One region of the Chryseobacterium hilariae genome, then DNA from elsewhere that is predicted to be linked to it. Evidence: riboswitches for the same ligand, from Rfam matches in the RefSeq annotation. Region 1 holds a riboswitch; each other region holds the start of a gene.
What was found. Region 1 has a riboswitch for S-adenosylmethionine ahead of ACMGDK_RS07445 (alpha/beta fold hydrolase). Riboswitches for the same ligand answer to the same signal wherever they lie in the genome.
Positions count from the first base shown of each region.

Region 2: another riboswitch for S-adenosylmethionine. It lies ahead of ACMGDK_RS13285 (TonB-dependent receptor plug domain-containing protein); the one in region 1 lies ahead of ACMGDK_RS07445 (alpha/beta fold hydrolase).
Region 3: another riboswitch for S-adenosylmethionine. It lies ahead of ACMGDK_RS08100 (SusC/RagA family TonB-linked outer membrane protein); the one in region 1 lies ahead of ACMGDK_RS07445 (alpha/beta fold hydrolase).

Region 1 is NZ_JBLFFJ010000002.1:143,220-147,511, reverse strand. It holds gene ACMGDK_RS07450 (MGH1-like glycoside hydrolase domain-containing protein) at 1-2,026, opposite strand, end outside; SAM riboswitch class I at 2,214-2,320, shown strand; gene ACMGDK_RS07445 (alpha/beta fold hydrolase) at 2,378-3,316, shown strand; gene ACMGDK_RS07440 (ACT domain-containing protein) at 3,318-4,292, shown strand, end outside.
Region 2 is NZ_JBLFFJ010000004.1:166,359-170,650, forward strand. It holds gene ACMGDK_RS13285 (TonB-dependent receptor plug domain-containing protein) at 1-2,249, opposite strand, end outside; SAM riboswitch class I at 2,347-2,455, opposite strand; gene ACMGDK_RS13290 (alpha-amylase family glycosyl hydrolase) at 2,558-4,292, opposite strand, start outside.
Region 3 is NZ_JBLFFJ010000002.1:276,724-281,015, forward strand. It holds gene ACMGDK_RS08100 (SusC/RagA family TonB-linked outer membrane protein) at 1-2,328, opposite strand, end outside; SAM riboswitch class I at 2,412-2,508, opposite strand; gene ACMGDK_RS08105 (type II 3-dehydroquinate dehydratase) at 2,745-3,161, shown strand; gene pckA (phosphoenolpyruvate carboxykinase (ATP)) at 3,316-4,292, opposite strand, start outside.

The DNA.
Region 1 (4,292 bases):
CCTCGTCCCAGTGGGAAACCAGCTTCGTAAGCTCCGGCTTGTTTTTTAATACCCAGTCCATTCTTGCCTGGAAATTAGGCATTTTTTCCAGTAATTTATGGTCTACAATTTCCACGGCAAACATCGGGATCAGTCCTACAATACTTCTTAATTTCAATGAAACACTGTCCCCGTTACCAAGCTGTAGCACATCATAGAAGAATCCATCCTCTTCATTCCATAAGCCTTCCTTACCGTCACCCAGATTTTCCATAGCTTCAGCGATATACAAATAATGTTCAAAAAACTTGATGGCCATATCTTCATAAACCTGGTAATACTGTGCAAGTTCCATGGCAATCCGCATCATATTAAGAGCATACATCGCCATCCAGCTTGTTCCATCTGCCTGTTCAAGATGTTGCCCATCCTTCAGTTCCATATTACGGTCAAAAGCACCAATATTATCCAGACCAAGGAAACCTCCTCCAAAAATATTGTTTCCGCTTTTATCCTTTCGGTTCACCCACCATGTAAAATTCAGGAGAAGTTTCTGGAAAACTTTTTCAAGGAATAAAAGGTCAGGCTTACCATTTTGTTTTTCATCAATCTTAAAAACCCGGAAGCAGGACCATGCGTGTACCGGTGGATTTACGTCGCTCAGGTTCCATTCATAAGCAGGAAGCTGGCCGTTCGGATGCATATACCATTCCTTTGTTAAAAGTAGAAGCTGTCCTTTTGCAAATTCACCGTCAATAATGGAAAAAGGAACGCAGTGAAACGCCAGGTCCCAGGTTGCATACCACGGATACTCCCATTTATCAGGCATAGAAATGATATCTTTATTGTGAAGATGGTTCCATTCCGTATTTCTTACATACTCATTGAAATTTCTGGGAGCTTCGTAGTTCGGATCGCCTTTCAGCCATTTTCCTACATTATAGTGATAGAACTGCTTATTCCAGAGAAGTCCCGCAAAAGCCTGTCGCTGAACATTTCTTTCGTCCTCGTGTATTGTTTCAGTCTGGATTTCATTGTAGAACTCATCTGCTTCGGCAGTTCTTGTGCTGAAAATTTCGTCGAACCTATCGAAAGGTTCATCCGTTTCATCAGGGCACAATCTGAAATCAAAAGTTTTGGATTGTCCTGCACCAATCATTTCATCAATGATAAAAGATGCTTTGGTGCCTCTTTTTTCCGGATTTACCGTATTGCTTCCATAGATGATATGATCATTTATTCCGTCTTTAAAATAGGTGTTTCCCGGATAAGGGGCTCCATATAATTTGGGAGTATTCGTTTCATTTTCACAAAAAGCACTTTTCGCAGCCAGATTTCTTGAATAAAACTTTTTAATCGAAATGCTGTCATGGTTAATATCAATGCAACCGTCATAAGAAGCATTCATTTGCCCCTTATATGTATTGTAGCCCCATTTCCAGTTATTTCGAAACCAGGCAGTCGGAGCTATAACGATGGGAGCATCTTGATTGCTTCGGTTATGAATGGTTACCCTTGCAAGAATATCATTATGATCCGCTTTACAGTATTCAATAAAAATATCAAAATATTCATCGTTATTAAAAATTCCGGTATCAAATATCTCATATTCAGGTTCCTTTTTGCTTCGTCTGCCGTTTTCGGCAACAAGGTCATCATAAGGAAACGGATTGATAGGATATTTATACACCATTTTCATATAGCTGTGAGTAGGTGTATTATCTAAATAATAAAAAATTTCTTTGATATCCTCGCCGTGGTTACCCTGAGGATTGCTTAACCCAAAAAAACGTTCTTTTACAATTTTATCTTTTTTATTCCAGAAGGAAAATGCAAAACAGAAAAGCTGTTTCACATCAGAGATTCCCGCGATGCCTTCTTCGCCCCACCGGTAGGCGTAGCTTTCTGCATTATTATGGTTCGCGTAATGCCATGCATTTCCGTTCGGGCTGTAGTCTTCACGTACATTTCCCCATTGCCGGTTGCTTACATAAGGACCCCAGTTTTTCCACTTAGCATCTTGTAATCTTTCTTTTTCAACAGTCATATTTCATCACTTTTTCAATACGAAGTTAGTTTTTTTGAAAAATAATTCCAATTCCTTCCATCTGAAGAATTATTAATATAGCCCTGAAACGCTTATTATTACAGAGTTTTTTAATATTAAATATTTTTTCTTTTTAATTTTAAAAGAAAAGACTTATCTTTGCAGAGCGTTCATTCAAATATTGAAAATGTTATCAAGAAAGGTTGAGGGATTAGACCCTATGAAACCTTAGCAACCCTTTGTGCAAGCAGAGAAGGTGCTACGTTCTACCAATTTATTTTGGACAGATAACTTACTGAAGTTCTTTTCAGCCATTCCTGTGGCATTTTCAATTGTATTAAAATAATAGAATTGAAAACAGAACTAAACTATATTAATCTTTCGTATCGTACCCATTCCCAAAAGGAATACAATATCCCGTTGACTTATCAGATCTTCGGGAAAGACCTGTTTACAGCACCTGTTATATTGATAAACCATGCCTTAACCGGAAATTCAAATGTTTCCGGAGAAAAAGGATGGTGGAAATGGCTGATCGGTGAAAATCAGGTTATTGATACGAATAAATACACGGTTCTGTGTTTCAATATTCCCGGAAACGGATATGATCATTTTTTAATTGACGAATACGAAGACTTCACGCCATCAGATATTGCTGAAATATTTCTGAAAGGGCTTGAAGCTTTACATATCAAAAATCTTTACGCCATTATTGGAGGTTCTCTCGGAGGAGGGATTGCGTGGGAAATGCTTACCAAACAGCCACAGCTGACGGAGATTTTTATTCCTATTGCCTGCGATTTTAAAACTCATGACTGGCTTCACGCACAGTGCCTGGTTCAGAAATTTCTGCTGAACGGAAATGATGAACCCCTGCAAAAAGCAAGAATCCATGCGATGCTGTGTTACAGAACACCTCAATCCTTAAATGACAGATTTCAGAATAGATACGATCAGAAAAATCAAAGATTAGAATCAGAAGACTGGCTTGTTTATCATGGAAATTCATTAAACGAAAGGTTTAGTTTGAAGTCTTATAAGCTGATGAACCATCTGCTGATGAACATCAACACCGAAGAAGAACAGCTGGAAAAGATCAGTGCCCGAATGCACCTTATCGCTGTAGACACAGATTTATTTTTTCCTGCCTCAGAAATCCAAATGTGCTTTGAACAGCTGAAAGAGAAAAATCAAAAAGTTTTCTATCATGAAATACAGTCAATTCACGGGCATGATGCCTTCCTAATGGAATACGAACAATTAAATACTATCATAAAAAATATTTTGTAGAATGAGAAATGCTAACGAGATAAAGTTTTTAAAAAACAGATCAATCATCAAATTTGAAGGAGAAGATTTCCTGGGCGAGATCGGCATCGATGGAAGAATTTTTAAAGCGCTTACTTTGGCGCGCATCAGTGTAGGAGTGATCTCCCAACAGGCTATTGAAAACGGAATATCTATTCTGGTCAATGAAGCCGATGCTGAAAAAGCAGTGACCTGCCTGATCGATGAATTTGAACCGGAAAGAAAATCAGGAAAGGTTTCACAGATTTACAGCATCAATAATGTTTCCGTACTTGGGTTTGTAGCTGAAGATTTCAATAAAGTCCTTGCAGAGCTGGCCAGAAACAATGTTTTCCCACTTCTTCTCAACCAGGTTGCAGGAGAAAACAGAGTTAATATTGTGGTTACTTCTTCCCAGGACGAAAAAACGAAGAATATCATTGAATCCGAAATCTTCAAAAAGCCTAAAACCGTTCACCTCGCAATCATTGGCCACGGTAACGTCGGGAAAACATTAATAGAGCAGGTTTTACAGTCGTCTGAAGAAATAAGAAGACGTAAAAAGATAGACCTTAAAGTAGTTGCAGTAGCCAATTCAAGAAAAATAGCTTTCAATAAAAAAGGCTTCAATGCAGACTGGAATGATGAGGTCTTAACAGCAGAGCACCCATCAAATGTTGATGAATTAATCAACTTTTCAAAAGAAAATCAGCTGGAAAACCTGATTGTAGTAGACAATACAGCAAGCAAAGATTTTGTGAAAAATTACCATGCGCTGGCGGAAAACGGTTTTGATCTGGTTTCATCCAATAAAATTTTTAATACACTACCCATAGAAGAATACCGTAAACTAAGATATACGTTGAGTAAAAATAACAGACGTTATCTCTATGAAACGAATGTAGGAGCAGGCCTTCCATTGATTGATACCATAAAATTGCTGCATCTCTCAGGTGAAAATATTACAAGAATAAAAGGC
Region 2 (4,292 bases), on a different contig from region 1:
CCTACACTCACATCTGTAACCACTTTGGGAGAAAACTTTTGAATTTTTCCAAATGGATAGCCGTCCCGAATGACCTGACCAAAATACGTATTTCTCACCATGAAATTGAATTTTCCAATTGCATAATTCAATCCTAAGGAAGCTTTTGTCTTAGGAGAAAGGGTTTCAATGATATTGATCTGGTCCGGCCCGAAGAATTCATCCTGGGAAGGCACTAAGTTTTCAGGAAAATGGAAATCTGTGATCTTGGTTTCTGTATAATTTCCTGCCAGATTAATATTTAAATTTCCTCCGCCCAGTTTCCAATCATAAGTGATAACAACATCTACTCCTTTTGTTTCTGTGTCTACTGCATTAGCGAAAAATCTTCCGCTTTCTACGTCATACTGGGCCAGTCTCGGATCTTCGATATTGCTGGTGATCACAATTCTGTCTTTTACCCTGATCCAATACCCATCAACTGTTATAAACAGTCTGTTAGCCGGCTTCAGGGTAAATCCGGCACTGGCATTGACTGAAGTTTCCTGCTTTAGTTTATCAAATCCAAGCGCTCTGGCTGCATCACTGTCATTCCTGAAAATTCCTTTGGTGACAATTCCTGTTCCTGAAGTGGAGATATCGGCATAGGAATTATTAAAATACTGCTGCTGAAGCGATGGAGCCCTGAAGCCAGTTCCTACTGATGCCCGTATTGCATAATCTTTTATAAATTCATATCTCATGGCTAGTTTTCCATTCAGCGTATTTCCAAAATCTGAATAATTTTCAAATCTTCCTGCCAGATCTATGTTCAATTTTTTAGCGATATCATAAGAAACATCAGCATATATGGCTGTTGAATGCCTGGATTTCTTTAAAGCATTGTCCGGAGAAAAACCGATAAATGATTGTGAGCCGCCATTCCCTTCCACTGTAGATCCGGGAACCGCAGGGTTTCCATTGATATCATATCGGGTGTAGGAAGTTTCATCTCCAGCTTTGATCTCGTACTGTTCAAAGCGGAACTCTCCTCCAAATGCAATATTAAACTGATCCAATTTTTTAGAAACATCAAGATTCACTGTATTCTGAAGAAAATTGTGCGCTCCTGCGTAAAAGCTCGTTGGAGATTTCGCCCCTAAAGATGCATTATTGGTATTGTCTACGTTATAATTGAAAGTGTTGCTTCCGAAGGTATTGCTTACATCAAACAACCAGTTGTTAACATTATATTTCGCTCCTACAGCATAAGAAAAGTCGTAAACCTGTGAGTTCAAAGAGGCCTGAAACCCATTCGGGTAGATAGAGGAAACCACATTATCTTTTTCACCGGGCAGTCTTCTGAAACCGAAGCCTTTTCCTTCTTTAATGCTGAAACCTCCGAAAGAATACAGCTTAAAGCTTTCACTTAAAGGATATTCGGAATTAAAAAACAGTTGCGCCTGCCTGATCTGTGCATCTCCGATCTGAAAATTAAAATCATCCCTGGTGAGACCTCTTTCTCTAATAATTTGATCATCTGCAGCTCTGGCCGCGATAGGATCATTAGCAAATTCATAGGCAAAATTATCTCCGAAAATGTCCAGGTCATGATTTTGGGTTCTTGTGGTCTTTCCTCTGTGGCTCAGTTGCAATGAAAGGTTTATATAACTTTCCTTTTTCCCAAGAGAAGATCCGTAATTGATTCCGGCCTGATAGGTTTCACCGTCATTTCTCCCGCTGATTCCATAGGATGCTGAAGCTGTCGCTCCGATATCTTTTTTAAGAATAATATTGACTACTCCTGCAATGGCATCAGAACCATATTGTGCGGCGGCACCGTCTCTCAGAACCTCTATTCTGTCGATAGCAATTACCGGAATTGTACTGAGATCTGTTCCTACAGATCCATTTCCAACGGTATTCTGATAGTTGACCAATGAAGTGGTGTGCCTTCTTTTCCCGTTGATGAGCACTAAAACCTGATCCGGCCCCATGCCTCTTAAGGTTACGGGATCAATATGTTCTGTCCCGTCGGATGCCGACTGTCTTACAGAATTAAATGACGGAATCACATAATTCAGCAGATCCTGGACTGTCGTTTGAGGAGCAGATTTCTGCAGCTTTTCTATATTGATAATGTCTACAGGAACCGGTGTTTCCAGTTTTGTTCTTTTAGCATTTCTGTTTCCTACGATAATTACATCTTCGATCTGACTTTCTTTTCCCTGCTCTTGTGCGTTCACCAAAACAGCTCCCAGGAGTATAACCGACAGGCTTAATTTTTTCATCTTTGTCCTCGTAAATTAATGATTCAATAGCTCTACGGACCTCATCCGCAGACATAAAAGATTTCAAGAAATGGAATTGCTGTCAGAATATTGACTTTTCTCATCTTCCCCAAACTGGGTTGGAATTAGCACCTTTACACTTTTTAGAGTCGTGCAGGTTGCTAAGGTTTCATAGGGCCAAATCCCTCCACCTTTCTTGATAAATCTACTGCAAAAGTAGACTAATATTTTTAATTGGCAAAAATTAGATTTATATATTCTGTAGTGTTTTATAAAAAGGAGGGACGATGTTTATCGTCCCTCTTTTGTTATTTAATAATCATCTTTTGAATGGCAGTGCCTGTTTCAGACCGCAGGTGAACCAAATAGGTGCCCGGCGGATAATTGGCCTTCAATTCATACGTTCCGTTTTCGGTATTCAATTTAATGGAATCCATTTTTTTACTGCTCATGTCAAAAATAATGATCTCTCCGTTTTTAGCTTTGTGATATACTAATTTTGCCACACCGTTTTTCACAGGATTATCTGCAATCTGAAGTGAGAGTTTATTCGCTGCATTCACATCAGATGTTGATAATGCACCTGCATAATTACCGAAAATTCTGAACTCTCCAGGCTGCAAGGTAATAGGAGCTGTTGTAGAAGCAATATTATAAACAGAGTTATCCATCAGGTTTTGCCACTGTCCCGTGTAAGGGAAGTAAGGAACAACATTTTGAGCTGCAGTGGTATAGTTTGCCAAAACTACCACATTCTTCATTCCGGCTATTGCATTGTCATACACATAAATTCTGGTGATCAAACCTTCAGGATCGTTGGTAAGGTTGTTGGATTCTACAGTATATGTTTTTGATTTGAAAACCGGATAGGTATTTCTGATATTGATAATTTTAGCCCAGGTATCATACACCGCTTTTCTGTTGGCATTGGTATCATATCCTAAAGTAAAGGCAACAGGTTTTTCATCTGTACGGCATCCGCTGCTGATTGTACCGTCTGCACATCGATTGATGCTGAATTCATAGCCCAGTTCACCAAACTGCCAGATCATTTTCGGGCCGGGAATAGTGAAGAATGTAGCTCCAAACGTTTTCATTCTTTCTAATGCTGTATTTAAGTTTTTCACATTATAACTTCCATTTACGGCTCCATAAGCAAGGTTTTTAAACATTAACCTTTCTTCATCATGGCTTTCCCCATAACCTACAGCATGCATATTGGTAAAGCCGTGAAGGCTGTAATTCATTCTGTCATAGTTACTGTTTTCTTTGTAACCCATAGTATTTTGGTTGTAAGGCTCAGTCTGCTTATTCCAAAGCATCACCCCTTTTCCTTCGGCAATTCTGTAGTTTGCCCACTGCTGTTCTTCAGCATCTGTTCCCAAATGTTCGAATATCATATAGGAATTCGGATCTATAGCCCACTGTTTATTAGCATAATTTTTCATAATATCCACTCTGTCCTGTTGGTAAGCATTGGTACAGGCTTCATCATTTTCAGAGCAGTTTTGGGTAAATCCCTTCGTTAGATCCCAACGGAATCCATCAATTTTATATTCAGTCAGCCATTGCTGAAGACTTCTTTCAACATAATACTGCGTTGAAGGACTTGAGTGATTAAAATCATTAAACACATTATAAGAATGCTTCGGAACTTGATTGAAATAGGGATTATTGGCTGCTATATCTCCGAAACCGTCTCCATCCGGATCAATATTCCACAATCTCGCTAAAGGTGATCGTCCTGTTGCATGATTAAATGCAATATCTAAAATAACGGCAATTCCATTCTGGTGGCACAGGTCAACAAATTCTTTGAATTTTTCAGGGGTTCCGTAAGCTTTGTCCAATGCATAATGGAAAGAAGTATTGTATCCCCATGAAAGATTCCCCTCAAATTCCATAATAGGAAGAAGCTCTATAGCATTGATATTTAAGTTCTTTAAATAAGTTATTTTGTTGATTAACGACTGCCAGTTTTTTTCCTGCGTGAAATCTCTCAGCAGTAATTCATACACCATAAGATTTTCCTTAGCAGGTCTT
Region 3 (4,292 bases), 130 kb from region 1:
GCCCATCCATTCAGGAATAAAGAAATCATAGATCGAACCGCCCACTTCCAGACGCTTTGTTCCGGTAATTACAGACCCTTTAGGAAGCTTTGTAATCTTATTGCTCAAAGTACTCAGGTTCACATCCACATTCCACTGGAAATTATCATTTTTGATTGGCGTTGTGAACAATGAAAACTCAAAACCTGTATTCTGTATTGTTCCGACATTAAACGGGAAATCACTGATCCCAAGGGATGGCGCAACCGGCATATTAAACAGAAGATCCTGGCTTTTTCGTTTAAAATATTCTACGTTACCTTTCACCCTGTTATTAAGAATGGCAAACTCAAGGCCTACATTTAAATTAAGATTGGTTTCCCATTTTACATCATTGGTCTGTACTTTTTCAAGTACAGTTCCCGGCTCGCCAAGATTATTATAAAATTTATATAATTCCTGATAAGCATAGTATAGTGAAGATCCATTAGGCCTCCTTAATTTATCATTTCCCTGACCACCATAACTTGCACGTAATGTTAGCTGATTAAAGACATTTAAATTTTTAATGAAATCTTCATTTGAAACTTTCCATGAACCTCCAACTGACCAGAATTTTCCCCATCGGTTATCTGCAAAGAACCTTGAAGAGCCGTCCGCCCTTCCAGATACTGATAAAAAGTAAGTATTGTTGAAATCATACTCCGCTCTTCCCAGGAAACTCAATAAAGAAAATTTATCCCTGTTTCCACTGAAGCTTCCCAACAAAGCAGCTGCATCAGGCTCGTAATAGTAAGGAAGAGAAAACTGGCTTCTGGAACCGGATATCGTCTGATAATCATATTTATAAAATTCCTGCCCTCCCAACACATTAAGGTGATGTTTCCCGAACTTCTTATCAAAAGTCAGAATATTACTTGTGGTATAGGAAAGCGTTCTGCTGTTTGATCTCGTTACAGAGCCTCCGATCTCACTCCCCTCTCCAACAAGTGGATTTGAATAATAATGACCGTTATAATTCACGAGATCAACTGAAAAGCTGGTTTTAAATTTCAGTTCCGGAAGGAAAGTAAAATCTAAAAATCCTTTTCCCGAGAAATTGTCTTCTTTATTTTCATTTTTATCTAAAGGAAGCGTTGCCGCTGCATTTTGATTCTGTAATGCACTTGTGGGCCTGTATTTCCCGAAATCATAAATTCTATTTCCTCCCGCATCCAGCACATAGCTTCCATCTGCATTTCTTTCATAATACGGATAGAAAGACGGAATAACTCTTGCTGCATTGATGATATTGTCGGTTCTGGAATCTGAAGACGGCGGGGCATTCTGGATACTGTTTGTATAACTTAAATTAACTCCTGCATTCAGCCATTTCTTTACTTCTGAATTAATTTTTAGCCTGGTTGCAAATTTTTGAAAGCCGGACTCTATAGCAATCCCTTTGTCATCAAGATATCCTAATGAAAAGAAATAATTACTTTTTTCGCTGCCTCCGCTGATATCAAAATCAACCTGACTTCTGGAAGCTGTTCTTTGAAGAATATCCCGCCAATCATCATTCCATAATGCTTTTGCTCCAGGGAGAAGCTTTCCGTCTGCTCCCACAGGATTTGGAAATCCGGTTCCGTAAGGATTTATCCCCAGAGCATTCACAAGATTATTACTTGCCATTTGCCCGGCCTGCTGGGAAGATATCTGTCCGGATTTGTATCCGTTTCTCAACGCTTCCCAATACAGCTGGAAATATTCATCTGTACTTACCTGCTTATAATCTTTTACCGCTCTGCTGGAAAATCCCTGACTGATATTAAAATTGATTCTTGATTCTCCCTTCTTACCGGATTTCGTTGTAATGATGATAATCCCGTTAGCTCCTCTTGAACCGTATAATGAACTTGCCGTAGCATCTTTCAGAACACTGATGGATTCTATATCATTCGGGCTGATGGAGTTGATATTTCCGTCAAAAGGAATCCCATCTACCACATAAAGAGGATCACTGGAAGCACTGATAGAACCTACTCCCCTTATTCTTACAGAAGCCGTTGAACCGGGTTGTCCGGAAGCACTTACAGCCTGAACACCGGGAACCTGGCCTTCCAGAGCTTTTGTAATATTGGTAACCGGTCTGTTATTGATCTTATCGCTGGAGATTGTGGCCACTGAACCTGTATAGCTTGTTCTTTTTGCTTTACCATAAGCAATGACAACCACTTCATCTATTTCCTTTTCGTTAATCGTATCTTTTTTCGGCTTTACTTCTTGTGCATTGACACTGAAGATTCCTAAGAAAAATACGGCAACCGGAGGAATCCAAATTTTAGAGTTAATTAAATTTTTACTAATCATAATCAATTTTATTTATCACATATTAAAAATTTGCCCTTTGCAGAAAAGACAGCAAAGGGCATCGATAAATACGATTAACCAAATGCTTATTTTTCCTTTAAAGGCTGAATGTAACACCTTGCTCGGGGCAGGTTGTTAAGATTTCACAGGGTCAGTTCCCTCCATCTTTCTTTATAAGCCGATCGAAATATGTTTACAAATCTAAAAACAATTAGTCTACAAAACAAGTAGACTTTAAAATTTATTATGAAATATTTTCAAAAATTAACTTAAAAACTTAATCAATGCTCGCTGTAGCAAACAGTTACAGAATTACGAAATAGCCAAACATGATAAATATCATTATAGATAATGCAATTTACCTAAAACTGAAAAAAAAGGTTCGAAAATAGAACTAAACTATTTAAATTTATAGAATGAAAGTTTTAATTGTAAATGGTCCCAATCTGAATCTTTTGGGCACAAGAGAACCTGAGATCTACGGAAGCATATCCATGGAGGAGTATTTGGAAAAATTAAAAACTGAATTTCCATCTCATGAATTAAGCTATTATCAGTCCAACATTGAAGGAGAGATTATCAACAGGTTACAGGAAGATGACTTTGATGCTTTGGTAATTAATCCCGGAGCCTATACTCATTATTCGTATGCCATCTCGGATTGTCTGAAAAATATCAGAAAACCGAAAATAGAGGTCCATATCAGTAATATTTACAAAAGAGAGGAATTCCGTCAGAAGTCTGTAACAGCAGCCAATACAGATGCAGTATTATCAGGCTTTGGAATGGATGGGTACAAGTTGGGGATTTTAAGCTTGAAAACAGTAAGCTAATAAGGACCTGGTACTTTAAAATGCTTCGATTCCACTAAGCATTTCTAAGACTAAATGTTTCGTTTTATGACTGGCAATAATATCGTTCTCAGAAAATTGAGATAATTTTAATATATAAATAAAAAGCCTCATCGATGATGAGGCTTTTATTGTATTAGATAGTCTGCTGCTGAAGCTGAGGTCCGGAAGCAATTAATTTCCTTCCTTCTTCAGTATCGCAGTACTGCTCAAAGTTTTTAATATATCTTGCAGCAAGATCTCTTGCTTTTTCTTCCCATTCTGAAGCATTGCTATATGTTTCTCTTGGATCCAAGATTCCTTCAGAAACATTCGGAAGCTCTGTAGGAATTTCAAGGTTTATGATTGGAACTCTGGTTTTAGGAGCATTTTCAATAGAACCGTCAATGATTGCATCAATGATCGCTCTTGTATCTTTCAGAGAGATTCTTTTTCCTGTTCCGTTCCATCCAGTATTTACTAAATAGGCTTTCGCTCCATGCTCCTTCATTTTACCAATCAATGTTTTAGAATACATTGTCGGGTGAAGAGTAAGAAACGCTTCTCCAAATGCAGGAGAGAAAGATGGTTCCGGTTCAGTAATTCCTCTTTCTGTACCAGCTAATTTGGAAGTATACCCGCAAAGGAAGTGGTATTGTGCCTGGTTTTCATCTAAAATAGAAACAGGAGGCAATACTCCGAATGCATCTGCAGAAAGGTAAACAATCTTCTTAGCATGTCCTGCTTTAGAAGGAAGAACAATCTTATTGATATGGTAAATTGGGTAAGATACTCTTGTATTTTCAGTGATAGAACCGTCGGTATAATCAGCGATTCCGTTGTTTACCACTACATTTTCAAGAAGCGCATCTCTTTTGATCGCTCTGAAAATATCCGGTTCTTTTTCTGCTGAAAGGTCAATTACTTTAGCATAGCATCCTCCTTCATAGTTGAATACACCATTGTTATCCCAACCGTGCTCGTCGTCACCGATCAGGAATCTCTTAGGATCTGCAGATAAAGTTGTTTTTCCAGTTCCGGAAAGACCAAAGAAAAGAGCTACATCACCATCTTCTCCAACATTGGCGGAACAATGCATAGAAGCCATTCCTTTCAATGGAAGGTAATAGTTCA